DNA from 2 places in the Bartonella sp. B10834G3 genome. Region 2 is predicted to be linked to the other one. Evidence: predicted binding sites of a transcription regulator. Region 2 holds the regulator's gene; the other holds the start of a gene.

Region 1 (6,872 bases), 520 kb from region 2:
GGCTGGAAATTTTTCGGCAATTTGCTGGATGCCGGAAAGGTAACATTTTGCGGCGAGGAAAGCTTCGGTACCGGTTCCAATCATGTGCGTGAAAAAGACGGTTTGTGGGCAATATTGTTCTGGCTCAATCTGCTTGCGGCAACAGGTAAAAGTGTAAGTGAAATTGTCGAGCAACATTGGCAGCTATTCGGTCGCTCCTATTACACCCGTCATGATTATGAGGAAGTCGACCAGACAGCCGCAAAAGCTCTTATGGAGGATTTGCGCTCACGTCTTGGAAAGCTTGCCGGAACCGATGTTGCGGGGTTGACGATTGCCAAGGCTGACGATTTTTCATACCACGATCCGATTGATGGCTCGGTCAGCGAGCATCAGGGCATTCGCATTTTCTTTGAAGGTGGCGGTCGTATTGTCTATCGCTTGTCAGGGACCGGAACAGCCGGTGCGACTGTCCGCGTTTATATGGAACATTATGTTGCCGATCCTTTGAAACAGGATGACGACCCGCAAGAAGCACTTGCGGCATTGATTGTTGCGGCCGACGAGCTTGTCGATTTGAAGAAAAAGCTCGGTCGTGATGCACCAAGCGTTATTACCTGAAAGTAACAGGCAAAGTGCAAAGGAAAAGCCTTTCCTGCCGCTTATTGCTTTTTGACATGTTTTTTAATTGCCATCTGCAATTTTGTTGAACGTATATCAAGTCCGAAAAAAGCCCTGTAGATTCTACAGGGCTTTTTGAATGCTATTCAAGAAAACCGACGAAGCTATCAACTTCGTCATGTTTCATGTCATTTCGGATGAATCATGTCTTCCGGCTTGACCAGACGATTATAATCTTCCTCGGATACACCGGCCTTTAAAGCTTCTTCGCGCAGTGTCGTGCCATTTTTATGGGCAGTTTTGGCAATCTTTGCTGCCTTGTCATAACCGATTGCCGGTGCAAGTGCAGTGACCAGCATCAAGGATTTCTCAAGAAGATCATGAATGCGTGCTTCATTGGCTTTGATACCTTTTACACAGTGATCTGCAAAAGAAACCATGCATTCCGACAAAATCTTGATTGATTGCAAAACATTGAATGCGATAACCGGTTTATAGACATTGAGCTCGAAATGTCCCTGACTTGCGGCAACGGTAATCGTTGTTTCATTGCCAAATACCTGACAGGCAACCATTGTCATCGCTTCGCATTGTGTCGGGTTGACTTTGCCCGGCATAATCGAAGAACCGGGTTCATTTTCCGGCAAGCTCAATTCACCAAGCCCGCAGCGTGGACCGGAGCCCAAAAGACGAATATCGTTGGCAATCTTGAAAAGATCGGTTGCCAGAGCATTGAGACTGCCGTGGAAATTGGTTATTGCACCATGGCTTGCCAAAGCTTCAAATTTGTTATCGGCGGTCTCGAATGCAGCACCTGTAATGTCGGTGACTGCTTCGACGAAATCCTTGTCAAAACCGATCGGCGCATTCAAACCTGTACCAACAGCCGTACCACCCTGAGCAAGTTTCAAAACGTCCTGCAAGGAGGCTTCGATACGTTTACGGTTATGTTCGAGTGCTGCACGATAGCCGGAAAATTCCTGCCCCAGCGTAATCGGGGTGGCGTCCTGTGTGTGGGTGCGACCGATTTTGATAATTTTGGAAAATTCTTTTTCCTTATCTTTCAACGCAATCGTTAGATGGTCGATTGCCGGAAACAGCTTATTGATGGTCTCCAAAGCCGCCGAAATATGGATAGCTGTCGGGAACGAGTCGTTTGATGATTGGCTCATATTGACGTGGTCATTGGGGTGAACAGGCTTTTTGGAACCCATTTCTCCACCGAGCATCTCGATAGCGCGGTTGGCTATGACCTCGTTGACATTCATATTGGTTTGCGTACCCGATCCGGTTTGCCAGACCACAAGTGGAAAATTGTCATCAAGCTTGCCGTCAATGACTTCATCGGCTGCGGCAATAATTGCTTTCCCAAGTTCTGGCGAAAGCTTTTTGGCTTTCATATTGGCCATTGCGGCCGCTTTTTTAATAATTCCCAAGGCGTGAATGAGCGGCAGTGGCTGCTTTTCGCCGCCGATTTTGAAATTATGTAAAGAACGCTCTGTTTGCGCCCCCCAATAATGGTCAGCAGGAACCTCGATCGGACCGAATGTATCCGTTTCTGTACGGGTTTTTACCATGATAAAACTCCTCTTTGGTTGAGGAGACGATAGACCAAGAAAAGCCTTGAGAAAAGCCTTAAACAGTTCAAGATCTATTTGTTGAACGGCTTTTTATACATATTTTGGTGAGGAAAAATCGGTCACAACAATAGCTCGTCAAAGAACAAAGCGGATATATGAAATTCCGTTCGTCGTTTTCATATGAAATGCGCTTTTAAACATGTGAAACAGAAGAAAGAGCAGGCATTCCGGTCCTGAAACCGGAGTTTGGCGATAAAAGCCGGTTGCCGTTTTGAAACAAGGAAAAGGGTTCAAATATAGAAGGCCGGTTGCATTTCCGGATGAAAGGAAAATGATTTATAAAACATCTTCGGCCTTTAGCTATTTTCCCCTTGATGAAAGTTAAAAGGGGTGAATGTTTGGCCTTACTTTTAGACATTATGTCCGCCCGTGAACTGGCAAGACATTTCTCTGCAAAACAACCTGATCGCCACAAAAAAACGGGCCCGAAGGCCCGTTCATGAATGTAGTCGAGGACGACTTTATCAGAAGTCCATACCACCCATGCCGCCGCCCGGCATTGCAGGCATTGGAGCCTCTTTCTTCGGCAGTTCGGCAATCATAGCTTCGGTTGTAATCAACAATCCGGCAACGGAAGCAGCGTTTTGCAAAGCAGAACGAACAACCTTTACAGGGTCGACAATGCCCAGAGCAATCAAATCGCCATATTGGCCATTGGCTGTGTTGTAGCCGAATGTATCGCTCTTGTTTTCAAGAATTTTACCAACAACGATAGAAGCTTCATCGCCAGCGTTGGTCGCAATTTGACGGGCAGGAGCCTGCAAAGCACGACGAACGATATTGATACCGGCTTCCTGATCGGAATTTGCACCTTTTACCTTGATGTCGGCTGCTGCGCGCAGGAGTGCAGTGCCACCACCGGCAACAATGCCTTCTTCAACAGCGGCGCGTGTTGCATTCAAAGCATCGTCAACGCGGTCTTTTTTCTCTTTAACTTCAACTTCTGTTGCACCGCCAACGCGGATAACAGCAACACCGCCTGCCAATTTTGCGAGACGTTCCTGAAGTTTTTCACGGTCATAATCGGATGTTGTTTCTTCGATCTGGGCCTTGATCTGGTTGACACGTGCATTGATTTCAGGCTTCTTGCCAGCACCGTCGACGATTGTTGTGTTTTCTTTGGAAACGGTAACTTTCTTGGCGCGGCCGAGCATGTCGAGTGTGACATTTTCAAGCTTGATGCCGAGGTCATCGGAAATAACCTGACCGGATGTCAGAATGGCAATATCTTCCAACATTGCTTTACGACGGTCACCGAAGCCAGGAGCCTTGACAGCAGCAATCTTCAAGCCGCCACGCAATTTGTTGACAACCAGAGTTGCCAAAGCTTCACCTTCAACATCCTCGGCAATGATAAGCAAAGGCTTGCTTGACTGGACAACAGCTTCAAGAACGGGAAGCAGTGCCTGCAAGTTTGAAAGTTTCTTTTCGTGGATAAGGATGTAAGGATCATCCAGATCGGCAACCATCTTTTCTGTATTGGTTACGAAGTAAGGTGAAAGGTAACCGCGGTCGAACTGCATACCTTCAACAACTTCCAATTCGGTGTCAGCGGTTTTTGCTTCTTCAACGGTGATAACACCTTCATTGCCGACTTTCTGCATGGCTTCGGAAATCATTTTACCGATTTCAGTCTCGCCATTGGCAGAAATAGTGCCAACCTGTGCAACTTCGGCTGAAGTTTTGATCTTCTTTGCTTTTTTCAGAAGATTTTCGACAACTTCATTAACAGCAGCGTCGATACCGCGCTTCAAATCCATCGGGTTCATGCCGGCAGCAACAGCTTTTGCGCCTTCCTGAACGATTGCCTGACCCAGAACAGTTGCTGTTGTGGTACCGTCACCGGCAATATCGTTGGTCTTGGAAGCAACTTCGCGCAACATCTGTGCGCCCATATTTTCAAACTTGTCTTCAAGTTCGATTTCTTTCGCAACCGAAACACCATCCTTGGTAATTCGCGGTGCACCGAAAGACTTGTCGATCACAACATTACGGCCTTTAGGACCAAGTGTTACCTTCACGGCATTGGCGAGAATATCGACGCCACGCAACATACGTTCGCGCGCATCGCGGCCAAATTTGACTTCTTTTGCAGCCATTTAATATATCTCCTTGGGAATTATCCCGGAATTGTTTTTTAAAATTTATGGGGAAATGGCTATCAGCCGAGAATACCCATAATGTCGGATTCTTTCATAATCAGAACGTCTTCGCCATCAAGCTTGACTTCGGTTCCTGACCATTTGCCAAAGAGAACGCGGTCGCCTGCTTTAACGTCAAGAGCAACGAGCTTGCCGCTTTCATCACGTGCACCCGGACCAACAGCGAGAACTTCGCCTTCCTGCGGCTTTTCTTTGGCTGTATCAGGGATGATGATCCCACCTGCGGTTTTTTCTTCTGATTCAACCCGACGAACGACTACGCGATCGTGTAATGGGCGGAATTTGGTTTTTGCCATGTCTTGAACCCTTAAATTGTTTAACTTTAATTAAACTCGAATTGTTTGAGGTCTTGCCTCGATTAGCACTCTCGATGTCAGAGTGCTAACTCATGAGAACAGATAAAAATTGCCCTTTATAATGTCAAGAAGGCGATTTCATTTTTTTAGTGAATTGCTTGAGCCTTCCCGAATTTCGGTGAAGATATGAACTGTTTCCACCGGATAGGGCGGTTAAATCATGGTAGAAACACAGCTTTGCTTTCCTGTTCGGGCAAAGTGCCGGAACTCCGGCAGGAGGTCATGATCTATGAGAATTTATACATGGTCATCAACAGGTTAGATCGTATTCCGGATAGAAGAACCCAATGTCTTTGAATATCTTTATCCAAAGTCCCGACCGGATGTTTTGCAATTAACATAAAGACCGTTTCAAGAACACGCTTACATAAAGCCTGCCGAAAACAGTCTTGCACATTTTTTTGATAAACTGTGCAAGAGAGAATTTTTTACAAAGAAATTTACTTTATTTTGCGAAAATTTATTTCATTTCGCGGAAGTCAGCTTTGTCAGGAAGGATATTCCTCAACTCCCAGAACTTCGGGAACAAAGTGGCGTAGAAGATTTTCGATACCGTGCTTGAGTGTTGCAGTCGATGCAGGGCAACCGGAGCAGGCTCCCCTCATGTTCAGATAAACAACACCGCGTTCAAACCCGCGAAACGTAATATCACCACCATCATTGGCAACAGCAGGGCGAACCCGTGTTTCAATAAGTTCCTTGATCGTGTCGACAAGGTCTTTATCTTCGTCGGAGAAAAATTCTTCACCAACCGGCACATCGGGCACATCATTGACATGTGCTGCCATGATCGGGCTATTGGACATGAAATGTTCCATAATAGTCCCTAATATAGCCGGTTTCAGATGCTGCCACTCGCTATTGTCTTTTGTAACAGTAATGAAATCATAGCCGAAGAAAACGCCTGTAACACCGGGAATTGTGAAAAGCTTGGAAGCGAGCGGCGAACGCTCGGCAGCATCTTCCTTGTCACGAAACTCTGCCACGCCTTCTTCCAGCACAACCCGACCGGGCAGGAATTTCAGTGTTGCGGGATTGGGTGTCGTTTCTGTCTGAATGAACATTTAATTTCCTTTTCATGGTCAAGGCATGCAAGGTGCATTATTCGATTACCTTCTATATGCTGCTTTAGGGAACAAAAATTCAAGAGGCAAGTCATTCTCGTAAATGACGTTGCAGTGATTGTTAGCTTTTCAAGCGTTGTTTTTATTCTTGCCGCCCGAACAAAGCCGGTCAGGCGACCGAATCTATATCTTCTGCTGTCAAACCATCTGGAATAATTGTAACAGGAATGGGAAAAGCACTTCCCTTTGCAGCAATTGATTGAACGAGGGGGCCGGGGCCTTCGGCGCCGGAGCCGGCCGCAAGCACAAGAACCGCAATGTCCTGATCGCTTTCGATAAGCTTGACTATTTCAGCAGCCTTTTGCCCCTCGCAAATTTTTGTTTCCGTCTCTATTCCCAGATTTTCCCTTACCTCTGCAGAAATTGCGGATAAGGTCTGGTGCGCCTGCTCATGGGATTCAGCACGCATAATATCACCAACCCCAAGGAAGTGCTGGAACTCCGAACTGTCGATCACATAAAGCAGGATGAGCGAGCCACCTGTATTTTTAGCCCGCCTTGATGCATAGGCAACGGCGCGTCGACATTCAGGTGTTTCGTCGATAATTGCCAGAAATTTTCGCTTATGACCGTATTGGCGGCTTAGTCGTTTCAATAACATTTGTCATTCACCGGATGATGAGCCATCAGGAGCCAATTCAATGTGGCATATGAGGCCGCTTGCAGCATAATCAATTTTTACATTGTTATGCGGATTGTAGCTTAAACTGCGTTCAATTAATGTTGAACCGAAGCCCTTTTTATGACGGGAGGCCACTTCAGGTCCGTTACTTTCAACCCATTGGAGATGAATAATTCCGTCTTTTGCAAGCGACCAGGTAACCGAAACCTTTCCGGATGAAACAGAAAGAGCACCATATTTGATGGCATTGGTCATGAGTTCGTGGAGCGTTAGCGCAAGTGCCAAAGCCGCTTTTTCGGAAACACTGACTTTCGGCCCCTTCACTTTGATATTGCCGTAGGTTTCCATGGCAACCGACATGGTATTTT
Region 2 (6,872 bases):
TTGGTGAAAACACCGACATTGCCTATATCCTGAAAACTCGTGTGCTTATCTTTGTCACCTACACAGCCAAGCAAGACAGTTTCAACTGTTAACGTAGGATCAAGCTCCCGCAAAAGCTTAGCCACACTTTCCGCTTGCACGCGCGCTAACGCACTTTTCCGTGTTCCAAGCCTTATCCGCATAACTCTAAGCCTATTCCGTATATTCCAATAATCGAACTTCACACTCTTTAGAGCGTTTCTAAGAGTATCTAACTCAACTTGCGCATAAAAGAAAGTTCTCTTCGCTTAAATTGTGATTCAGAGTGTCATTTTCAAATTTTAAGGCAATTTTTCCTTAAAATGTCAGGAAAAGAAACAAATAATTCTTTGTTTTGCGCGTTGATTATAACGTTTTTTTGAAGCGATATGTTGCGAGCCGGTGGCAAAAAATCCGGTTATCTTTGTCCATCCCAGAAAATGATTCTGTGTTTTGCGAAACCGACAATCAGATGCATGATAACACCAATAAGTGCCAGAATAACAAGAATGGCGAATTGACCGGCAATGTTGAACTGCTCGTTGAACTGCATAAGCATTTTGCCCAACCCCTTTTGAGCGCCGACAAATTCGGCAACAATCGCGCCAATCAGGGCAAAGATAATGCCAAGGCCGAGACCTGCAAATACAAACGGCAGGGAAGCAGGCAATTTTACTTTCAGCAAAATCTGTATTTCGTTGGCACCGAAAGCCTTGAGCATCTGTATTTCTTCGCGTCCTGCCGATTGTAAACCGGCAATGACATTGATGAGCATCGGGAAAAACGAGATAAGTGCGGCCATAACAATTTTTGATGTGATGCCATAGCCGAACCATTGCAGAAAGATCGGCGCGAGAGCAACCGTCGGTATCGTCTGGAAGGCAATGATATAAGGCAAAAGTGCAAGCTGGAAAACGCGAACTTGCGAAATGGCAATGCCGAGAATTGCCGCAAGCACCAAGCCGCAAATATAGCCGAGCAAAACTTCGACCATTGTAACACCGAGATTATCCCAGAAAAGGCTTGACTGCAGCAGCCGCACAAGCTGGGAAAAAATGCGGCTGGGCGGTGGCAACAGATAGTTCGGAACCTGCCACAGCCACACGGATGTTTCCCAGAAGCCGACAACAAGAATAAAAACAACAACAACAAGCAATGCTTGAAGCGTTTTTTCATTTTTAGACATTGCCAGCCTTTCTGCGGTTTTGCCGATTTCTCAATCACAGGATTTGATGGATATGCAACGGCAGTTCAACAATTCATACTAAAATTTTCAAAATGTTGTCTTATTTGGCCTAAAATTTTTCCGACTTTTTTATCTGTCAATTCCTGAAGTTCGCGCGGGCGGGGCAATTTGACATCGACAATTTCCTCGATATGACCGGGACGCGGGCTCATCACCACCACTTTGTCGGCAAGAAATACCGCTTCGGGAATGGAATGGGTAACAAAAAGCACGGTTTTTTTGCTTTCAAGCCAGATATTTTGCAATTCGCCATTCAAAACTTCGCGGGTCATTGCATCAAGCGCCCCGAATGGCTCATCCATAAGCAGGACTTTCGGGTCACGAATAAGGGCACGGCAGATTCCGGCACGCTGTCGCATTCCGCCTGAAAGCTCGGTCGGCAATTTGTTTTCAAACCCTTTAAGCCCCACTGTTTCCATCAACATCAAAGCACGGTCATAATATTGGTTTTTGTCAAGATGCATCAATTCGACCGGCAAGAGGATGTTTTGCAGGATTGTGCGCCACGGAAGCAGCGTAGGGTCCTGAAAGACAAAGCCTACTTCCGGCGAAGGGCGGGTAACGGCGATGTCATTAAGCATGACTTCGCCGGAAAAATTGTCAACAAGACCGGCAAGGATTTTAAGCAGAGTCGTTTTGCCACAACCGGATGGCCCAACGAGTGCAACAAAAGCACCTTCGGCTATTTCAAGATTGACATCTTTCAACGCATCGATCGTGCCGTCTTTTTTACTTTCATAGCATTTGTGCAATCCCTTGATGGAGATAAGGGGTTTTTTGACAGACGGCATAGACGTTTTCTCGATCTTTCAGGTAAATAACCGTGGGTTTAGACGGATTAATCCTTTTTAACAATTGCCTTGATATCGAAATTGTATATTTCCGGCATCAAGGAATTGTTCCAAACGTCTTTTACATGAAGCAGGCGTTCGGTTGAACCTGTTTGATGCGCAAAAGACAAAACTGCTTGCCAGCGTTCATCAGGAATATCAAGCCATTTTCCCCAACTTGCCGGATCCGGTTTGTCAGCCGGTGTCGAATCAGCAAGTGCTATGGCCATTGCTTCGGCTGTATTTTTGGCATCCTGTCCTGTCGGGTTATCAGCACCCCCCAGTTCCGGAAATTCTTTGAAAGCAAGTTTCAAGGCACTATCGGGATAAAGTTTGGTGTAGATCATGCCTTTATAGGCAGCGCGTGCAAAAGCCGAAAGTTCATGTGGCTTGTCATCGAATATCTTCTGGCTTGTGACCATAGTAACGCTGAAAAGGCGGTTCATTTCTTCAGGGCGTTGCAAGAGATCGAATTCGACACCGTTCTGACGCATAACGGTAAAACTGTCGGAATAACTGTCAACCGCGTCTATATCCTTCGCATTGAGCGCTGCTGCCGCACGTGCACCTGCACCAACGGGGACAATTGTAACGTCACTTTCTTTCAAGCCGGCAATTTTCAAATTCGCCCGTAAATCGGCATAAGAAGCCGAAGCCAGACTGATTACGCCCACCCGTTTTCCTTTAAGATCAGCAATGGATTTTATAGTGGAGCCTTTCGGGACACCGATAAAATAAGGCCATCTAACCGTTATTCCGGCAAATGCTTTTAAAGGCACACCTTTATCAACGGCAGCGGCAATATTGGCAGATGACGCATAGGCAATATCGGCAGAACCGGATGCAACTGCCTGAAGAGCTGCTGTGGAGCCATCCGTATAAAGCAAGGACGGATTGATATTTTCTTCCTGAAAATAGCCGAGTTGTTTGGGAATGGCATAGGTAAATGTTTCTTCCGCCGGCGTTGTTGTGCTGCGGGCGAGTGCCAGAACAAAATGCACTGGTTCGGCAAATCCGGATAGAGTGAAAAATAAAAACGCATTCAGTAGTACAACGGCATGGATGAAAACGGCTTTCATGGGATGCTCTCCTTTGTACTTTCCGTAAAACAAATGCAGCCCATAAAACAGATGTGGCTTGCGGAAAGGGGCGGACAATGACAGGGCCTATCTGGAAAGTATCCCATCTCTAGCCGATAAGTGCAATAGAAGCGGAAGTTTTAATATATTTACCGGCGTTTGATTTACATCTACTTGAGAAGTCGCGAGACAAGTTGGGCAGTATAATCGACCATCGGAACAATACGCGCATAATTCAAACGGGTTGGCCCGATAACGCCGAGAGCGCCAAGAACATGCTGGTTTGAATCGCAATAAGGCGCAACGATAAGAGAGGAGCCGGATAACGAAAACAATTTGTTTTCAGAACCGATAAAAATACGCACGCCTGAACCTTCCTCGGCAAGGTCAAGAAGCTGCATCATGCTTTCACGTGTTTCAAGATCATCAAAAAGATGGCGCAAACGTTCAATATCTTCTGCGGCTTTGACATCTTCAAGAAGGTTGCCGCGCCCACGCACAATAAGCTGGGTTTTGCGCCCCTGATCTTCACCCCCCCAAACCGCAAGCCCCTGATCGACGAGATGTTGCGACAATTCATCAAGAGCTGCCTTGGTTTCATCCTTTTGTCGTGAAATTTCAGCCTTGGCTTCGCTTAAAGTTCGTCCCTGAATATGGGCGTTCAGAAAATTGGTGGCTTCGCTTAATTGCGACAATGTTACCCCTTCGGGCAAATTGACAATACGATTTTCCACATCACCATTTTGGGTTACGAGAACTGCCATGGCGCGTGACGAATCGAGGCGCACAAATTCGATATGTTTGAGTGTTCCTTCGTTTTTCGTCGACAAAACCAGTCCGGCACCACGTGATAAACCGGATAGAATTTGGCTTGCACCGGTCAGGAATTGTTCGACCGATTGGCTATGACCGGCTTCTTCCACCTGTGTTTCTATGGCTTTGCGTTCGTCTTCCGGAAGGTCGCCAACTTCGATAAAAGCGTCGACAAAAAACCTCAAGCCCGATTGTGTCGGCATACGACCGGCAGAAATATGGGGCGAATAGATAAGGCCGAGATGTTCGAGATCGCTCATAATTGTGCGAATGGTCGCCGGAGAAAGGCTTTGTGGCAATTGTCGGGACAGATTGGCCGAACCGACCGGGTCTCCTTCGCTCAAATAGGTTTCGACAATTCGCCTGAAAATATCGCGGGATCTTTCGTCGAGACTTTTCAATTCATCCGGAATGGTGGCGTGTTTCATCATATTCCTTCAATGACAGAATTTCTTTCCTTCTATATAAGTTTTGCCAAACACGGGTCAAATGGTCTAAAGATGCTTCAAACAACGCTTCAGGGAAAGGAATATTTATGCGCCCGTCCAATCGTGCCAGCAACGAGATGCGTGCCGTTTCGTTTGAACGTCATGTGAACAAACATGCCGAAGGGTCATGTCTGGTCAAGTTCGGTGATACCCATGTGTTATGTACAGCAAGCCTTGAAGAACGTGTCCCCAACTGGATGCGCAATTCCGGCAAAGGATGGGTTACCGCCGAATATGGTATGTTGCCCCGTTCGACCGGTGAAAGAATGCGCCGCGAGGCCGCTTCTGGCAAACAGGGTGGGCGCACCATGGAGATCCAGCGTCTCATCGGCCGCTCGTTACGTTCGGTCGTTGATTTGAAAGCCTTGGGCGAAATGCAGATTACGATTGATTGTGATGTTATTCAGGCTGACGGCGGAACCCGCACAGCATCAATCACCGGCGCATGGGTTGCCCTTTATGATTGTCTTGGCTTTATGGAAACGCGCCAGATGGTCTTGCGCAATAAGGTACTGAAAGACCATGTTGCAGCAATTTCCTGCGGTATTTATCAGGGAACACCGGTGCTCGATCTCGATTATGCAGAAGATTCCAATGCCGAAACCGATGCCAATTTCGTGATGACCGGCAAAGGCGGAATTGTTGAAATACAGGGCACTGCAGAAGGCGATCCGTTCAGTGAAGAGCAGTTTTCAACATTGATGTCTCTGGCTAAAAGCGGCATTCATGATTTGATTGAATTGCAGAAGAAAGTGATAGCTTCCTGAAAGGTGATTATCGATGAGAAAGCTTGAAGGGAAAAAACTGGTTGTTGCAACGCATAATTCCGGCAAACTCAGGGAAATAGCCGATCTTATTGGCCCGTTCGGGTTTGAAACCACATCGGCAGGTGAATTGGGACTGGAAGAACCGGAAGAAACCGGCACGAAATTTGAAGAAAACGCCTATATCAAGGCTTTTTTTGCTGCCAAATCGACAGGGCTGCCGGCATTGTCGGACGATTCAGGACTTGAGGCAGACGCTCTTGACAAGGCACCCGGCGTTTATACTGCCGATTGGGCGATAGAACCTGACGGACACCGCGATTTCGACAAAGCGATGAAAAAAGTTGAAGATGCATTGGAAAAGAAAGGTGCAACAACGCCTGATAAACGGCATGGCCGTTTTGTCTCGGTGCTTTGCCTTGCCTGGCCTGATGGACATGCGGAATATTTTCGTGGTGAAATCGAAGGTACTTTGGTCTGGCCGCCGCGTGGCAAAAAGGGTTTCGGTTTTGATCCTATCTTCCAGCCGGAAGGCTATGACAAAACATTCGGTGAAATGACGGCAGAGGAAAAACATGGTTGGAAGCCGGGCGACGAACATGCTTTGTCACACCGCGCACGGGCTTTCAAACAATTTGCCGAAGCGTTACTGGAAAACTGATGGACGAACCTTTCGGTATTTACGTCCATTGGCCGTTTTGTGCCGCCAAATGTCCTTATTGCGACTTCAATTCCTATGTCCGGTTGAAAGGCGTGGATGAAGACCGTTTTGCCAAAGCTTTTGCAAGAGAGATGGCAACAGTGCGTGAATGGACAGGAGCCCATAAGGCAACGACTGTTTTTATCGGCGGTGGTACGCCATCGCTGATGTCGCCAAAAACAGTCGAATCACTGCTGAAAAGCATTGATCGCTATTGGCCGATTGTGGACAATGCCGAAATTACAATGGAGGCCAATCCTTCAAGCGTCGAGGCCGGGCGTTTTCATGGTTATCGTTCAGCCGGTGTCAACCGGCTTTCCTTGGGCGTCCAATCGTTAAACGATGACGAATTGAAGCGCTTGGGGCGCATTCATAATGTCGAACAGGCGCGTTTTGCTATTGGTCTTGCACGCGAGATTTTCCCAAGACTGTCCTTTGACCTTATTTATGCGCGCCCCAACCAGACATTGCATTCGTGGAAACATGAGCTGGAAGAAGCAATTGATCTCGCAGCCGACCATCTTTCGCTTTATCAATTGACCATTGAAGAGGGCACGGGGTTTGACAGGCTCTATAAAGCCGGAAAGCTCAAATTGCCGGAGGCGGATTTGAGTGCCGATCTTTATGATCTCACACAGGAAATAACCGAAAGTCGCGGGCTTCCTGCTTATGAAATATCCAATCATGCAGCCGCCAATGCGCAGTCGCAACACAATCTCATTTATTGGCGCTACCAGCAATATGTCGGTATTGGTCCGGGGGCGCATGGCAGGTTCCTTCCTATTTCAAATGGCGATTTTCCGGATCGGCGATTGGTAACGATCACTGAAAAAATCCCCGAACGCTGGTTGGAACTGGTTGAAAAACAAGGTCACGGTATTGTTGAAGAAGAACATTTGACAAAAAGTGAGCAGGCGGAAGAAATGGTCTTGAT

The links. Region 2 encodes HrcA, which represses chaperone genes, less so after heat shock. Its sites were predicted from a motif close to GTTAGCACTCNCNNNNNGNGAGTGCTAAC; they were not measured.
Region 1: the regulator HrcA is predicted to act here: its motif matches at 4,760-4,788, upstream of groES (co-chaperone GroES).

What each region holds. Positions count from the first base shown of each region.
Region 1 is NZ_JACFOM010000001.1:359,673-366,544, reverse strand. It holds gene H3S94_RS01595 (alpha-D-glucose phosphate-specific phosphoglucomutase) at 1-600, shown strand, start outside; gene fumC (class II fumarate hydratase) at 789-2,177, opposite strand; gene groL (chaperonin GroEL) at 2,705-4,339, opposite strand; gene groES (co-chaperone GroES) at 4,402-4,698, opposite strand; gene H3S94_RS01575 (NifU family protein) at 5,247-5,822, opposite strand; gene H3S94_RS01570 (universal stress protein) at 5,992-6,483, opposite strand; gene H3S94_RS01565 (HWE histidine kinase domain-containing protein) at 6,487-6,872, opposite strand, start outside.
Region 2 is NZ_JACFOM010000001.1:882,289-889,160, reverse strand. It holds gene hemC (hydroxymethylbilane synthase) at 1-182, opposite strand, end outside; gene H3S94_RS03825 (ABC transporter permease) at 437-1,204, opposite strand; gene H3S94_RS03820 (ABC transporter ATP-binding protein) at 1,270-2,055, opposite strand; gene H3S94_RS03815 (ABC transporter substrate-binding protein) at 2,103-3,173, opposite strand; gene hrcA (heat-inducible transcriptional repressor HrcA) at 3,344-4,414, opposite strand; gene rph (ribonuclease PH) at 4,522-5,241, shown strand; gene rdgB (RdgB/HAM1 family non-canonical purine NTP pyrophosphatase) at 5,255-5,899, shown strand; gene hemW (radical SAM family heme chaperone HemW) at 5,899-6,872, shown strand, end outside.